Regions from separate parts of the Kineococcus sp. GCM10028916 genome, predicted to be linked through region 2. Evidence: riboswitches for the same ligand, from Rfam matches in the RefSeq annotation. Region 2 holds a riboswitch; the other holds the start of a gene.

Region 1 (2,196 bases), on a different contig from region 2:
AGGCGTGGGTGCCGACGTCCCACACGAACGGCGGTTCGGTGCCGTTGACCGACCAGTCGCCGACGATCCGTTGCTTGTAGATCACCGGGTTGTGCGAGGCCACCGTGCGGGCGTTGCGCCAGTGCCGGTCGAGGTCGCGGGCCCGTGAGGTGCCCGACGCGCCGAGGGTGTTGAAGAGCAGCGTCGCGGCGCGCGGGACGGTGTCCGAGAGCACGACCTGGGCCTGGGCGGTCCGGATCTCGGCCTCGACGTTCGCCGCCCGGTCCGCCGCCGTCCCCGGCCGGTGTGCGGTGTCGGCGGCGGACTGGACCGCCTGCGCCGCAGCGCGGGTCAGGGAGCGGGCGGTGAACGCGATCGAGGAGATCTCGCCGGCCACCGACAGCACCTGGGCGTCGTTCCTGACGAGCGGGGCCAACCCGTGGGTGTAGCTGCGGGTCCGGGTGCGGACCTCGTGCGCGGTGTCGCGTTCGACCGCCGCGGCGATCCCGGCGTGCACGGCCAGCAGGACGAGTTGGTACAGCGCGGTCTGGTAGCGGAACCGGGTGGTGAACGGGGAGACGTCGTCGGCGTCGATCTCCACGTCGTCGAGCTCGAGGGTCCCGGTCCCGGTGAGCTGCTGCCCGAAACCGTCCCAGTCGTCGGAGACGCGAACCCCTCGACCCCGGACGGGCACCAGGGCGGTCACGACCTCGTAGGTGCCGTCCGGGAGGCGTCGGCGGGCGGTCGCGTCGGTCCAGTCGGCGTAGATCGTGCCGGTCGTGTAGTACTTCCGGCCCGAGATCGCGGTGCGTCCGTCCCGGGTGGTGACGATCGTCTGCTGCTCACCGGTGACCCCGTCACCGACCTCGCTCCAGGAGTTCCCGACCATCTCCCCCGCGACCAGCCGCGCGATCCAGCGCGAGCGGTACTCCCCCACCGGCAGGCTCAGGACCTGCTCCACCCAGGCGATGTGGCCGCGGAAGATCTGCGGCAGGTTCGAGTCGGCGGCCGCGAGGTCGACCAGCAGGTCGGTGAACTCGACGAGGTCGAGACCGCCACCACCCTCCTCGACGGGGATGCGCAACCGACCGAACCCGGCGTCGAGGAGTTCCCGGACCTGGTCCCGTGGCAGTTCGTGGTCCTGCTCGCGCGTCACGGTACCGGCCGCGATCCGTTGCAGCAGCGGCGTGAAGCGTTCCCGCACATCGGGTTCGGCGGTGGGTTCCAGGGTGGTGCTCACGGAGCTCTCCTCGATCGTGGACGCGTCGGCGTCCGGAACGGGAGGGACGGCGTCCTTACCCGTGCCGGAGCACCAGGTCAGGTCGTCACCCGGGGCACCCCACGACGAGGAGGGTTGCCGGCCAGCGAGCCGGGGCTTGTCGCTGGCGCTCATGACCTGGGACCAGGGAACCACAGGTGGGGAGGGAGGGTCCAGCCCGCTCCGCGGGTGGCCGATCGCGCGGCGGCGGACAGCAGAACGGGAACGTCTGCTCCAGCCCCCCGGAGCAACCGTTCCCGTTCCTGTGTTCCCGCGCCACCGCCCCCGGAGGCCCCCCGGCCTCCCACGGTGCGCGAGTTCCTGCGTCGCGGTCGTCGCTCCCCTCCTGCGGCGACGACCCCGACGAGTCCTAGATCCCCCGGACGACGCCGGAGGTGGTGTCCCGCAGGTCGATGACCCGGGACGGTGCGGACTGCGCCTCGTGGGCGGCCTGCGCCGCCTCGAGCACGTCGGTGATCTCGTGACCGATGAGTTCGTGCCGCTCCAGCAGCGCGTCGCGCAGCGCCGCCACCAGGTGGCGGTTGCGGTCCATGAGTTCGCGGACGAACTCCTTCTGCTCGGTCAGCAGGTTCTCCACCAGCCGCCGTCCCTCGGAGTCGCCGAGGACGTGGGAGACGAGGTTCCCGTCGGCGAACGCGCCCTGCTGGACGGCCGCGAACGAGACCAGGGTCCCGGCCATGCCCGCCGAACCGACCATCTGCGCCGCGACCTGCGTCGCGGACTGCAGGTCGCCGGCCGGGCCGGTCGAGACGTCGCCGAAGAAGAACTCCTCGGCGACCTGACCGCCGAACGCGATCTTGATCAGCCCGGCGAGTTCGCTGCGGGAACGGGTGTAGACGTCTTCGGCGTCACCGTGGGCGAGCAACCCCAACGCGTTGGCGCGCTTGATGATCGTCAGGACCTCGAGGCGGCGCTGCGGGGCGACGAGCCAGGCGATC
Region 2 (2,196 bases):
CTGCTCCAGGTGCTCCGCGAGGCGCAGGGTGGTGGCCGCCGCGTGCCGCACCCGCAGGCTCATGGTCTCCAGGCCCTTCGCCAGGGTCCACGCGTTGAACGGACTGAGCGTCGGCCCGGTGTGCCGGGTGAGTTCACGGAACCTGCCGTCGATGAACTCCGAGGTCCCGAGGACCGCGCCGCCCATCACCCGGCCCTGGCCGTCGATGTGCTTGGTCGCGGAGTACACGACGACGTCGGCCCCGAACTCCAGCGGGTGCTGGCCGACGGGACTGGCGAAGGCGTTGTCGACCACGACGGTCGCCCCCGCGGCGTGCGCGAGTTCGCTCACCGCGGCGATGTCGACGAGGGTCTGCATCGGGTTCGCCGGGGTCTCGAAGAACACCGCCTGCGCCGGGGTCGAGAGCGCGCGTTCCCACTGCGCCAGGTCCTCGCCGTCGACGAACTCCGTGGTGACGCCCCACCGGGGGAGGATCTCGTCGAGGATCACGAAGCAGGAGCCGAAGAGGCTCCGGGCCGCCACCACCCGGTCACCCGCGCCGAGGAGCGCGGCGAGGGCGTAGAACACCGCGGACATCCCGCTGGCGAGGCCGTAGCAGGCCTGCGCCCCCTCGAGCTGCCGCAGCCGTTCCGTGAACACCGACACCGTCGGGTTCCCGTAGCGGGAGTAGACGTAGCGGTCGACGTCGCCCGTGAACGCGGCCTCGGCGTCGGCCGCGGTCGCGTAGGTGTACCCCGACGTGAGGTACATGGCCTCGGCGGTCTCCTCGAACTGCGACCGGACGAGGCCGCCGCGGACGGCGGTGGTGTCCGGGCGCCAGCCCTCGCTCACGACTGGCGCCAGGGCAGGCCCGCAGCGCGCCAACCCACCGCACCGCGGTGACCGGCGTCGTCCAGCGGACCCTCGAACCCTTCGAGGACGTTGTAGCTGGGCGCGATCCCGGCGGCGGTGGCGGCCTCGGCCGCACCGACGGAACGCTGCCCGGAGCGGCACAGGAACACGACGGGCGCGCCCGCTCCCGGGGTGATCCCCGCGGCGGCGAGTTCGGCCAGGAACCGCGGCGGGTCGACCGGGAGCCAGGACACGAGGACCGGCTCCCGGCCGGTCCCGCTGGTGTCGGGAACCCCGACGAATCGCCATTCGGCGTCGGTGCGGACGTCCACGAGGACCGCGTCCGGGGTGTCCCGGACCAGGTCGAAGGCCTCACGCGGGGTGAGGTCGCCGGCGTAACCCACTCTTTCCTCCCATCGGTCCTGGCATGAGCACCCTCCCCGCCGGTGAGGGCGTGGGGGTTGCTGCGGCGTCGACGAGCCAGGTCTCTCGGCCGCTCTGGATGGTCCCGTCAGCGTAGGGCATCGCGACGAGGGGCAGGACGGGCGGAGCAGAGTGGGTGGCTACTCCTCGGTGTGGCCGAGGTCCAGGTCGGGCAGCGTGCGGACCCACGGGTCCGCGGCGGCGTCGAGTTCCAGGACCGTCACGTCGTTGGTCCCCGCCCGCAGGACCGGCCCCGGGACGTAGAGCGTCCGCTGCGGTCCGCGCCGCCAGTAGCGCCCCAGGCAGAACCCGTTGACCCAGACGACCCCGCGACCCCAGCCGGCCGTGTCCAGGAAGAGGTCGACGGGCTCCGCCACCTCCAGCTCCGCGCGGGCGAGCACCGGCCCGGCGAGGAACGTCACCGCACCCGTCCGCCCCGCCGAGGCGATCGCCAGCCGGTCCGGGTCCAGCGCCTGCACCCGGAGGTCGCGCACCGCCGCGTCCCCGACGCGGACGGGGCCGACGACGCCCTTGGGCTCGCCGAGGCGCGGACCGTAGTTCACCCGGCCCGCGTCCTCGAGGACCAGGTCGAGCCGGGCGCCGGCGGGGTGCGGCGGGAGGGCGAGCGTGGTGTCGTGGTCCTCCCGGAACAGGGTGCCCAGCCGCACCCCGTCGAGCAGCACGGTGAGGCGGTCGCGCACCTCGCCCACGTGCAGGACGGTCGGCCCCGGGGACCCGGGCGAGGTGGCGCTGACCCACGCGAAGGGGGCGGGCACCCCGCTCTCCGTCGCCAGGTCGTCGAGGAACGGGACCTCCTCCCCCGCCACCGGCTCGAGACCGTCCACGGCCTCCACCAGCGGGAGCGCACCGACGAGCGGAGCCCGCAGGACCGGCGCCGGCCGCGCCGGCGACGGCACGTCGGCACCGAGTTCGACGTACCCG

The links. A riboswitch is a leader RNA that binds a small molecule or an ion and turns the genes downstream of it on or off. The one in region 2 is predicted to bind S-adenosylmethionine.
Region 1: another riboswitch for S-adenosylmethionine. It lies ahead of ACFQ46_RS07695 (acyl-CoA dehydrogenase family protein); the one in region 2 lies ahead of ACFQ46_RS15720 (rhodanese-like domain-containing protein).

The regions. Positions count from the first base shown of each region.
Region 1 is NZ_JBHTFM010000006.1:104,807-107,002, forward strand. Features, by position in the region: gene ACFQ46_RS07695 (acyl-CoA dehydrogenase family protein) at 1-1,219, opposite strand, end outside; SAM riboswitch class IV at 1,266-1,376, opposite strand; gene ACFQ46_RS07700 (AAA family ATPase) at 1,608-2,196, opposite strand, start outside.
Region 2 is NZ_JBHTFM010000016.1:410,271-412,466, forward strand. Features, by position in the region: gene ACFQ46_RS15715 (O-succinylhomoserine sulfhydrylase) at 1-831, opposite strand, end outside; gene ACFQ46_RS15720 (rhodanese-like domain-containing protein) at 828-1,235, opposite strand; SAM riboswitch class I at 1,242-1,340, opposite strand; gene ACFQ46_RS15725 (beta-galactosidase family protein) at 1,395-2,196, opposite strand, start outside.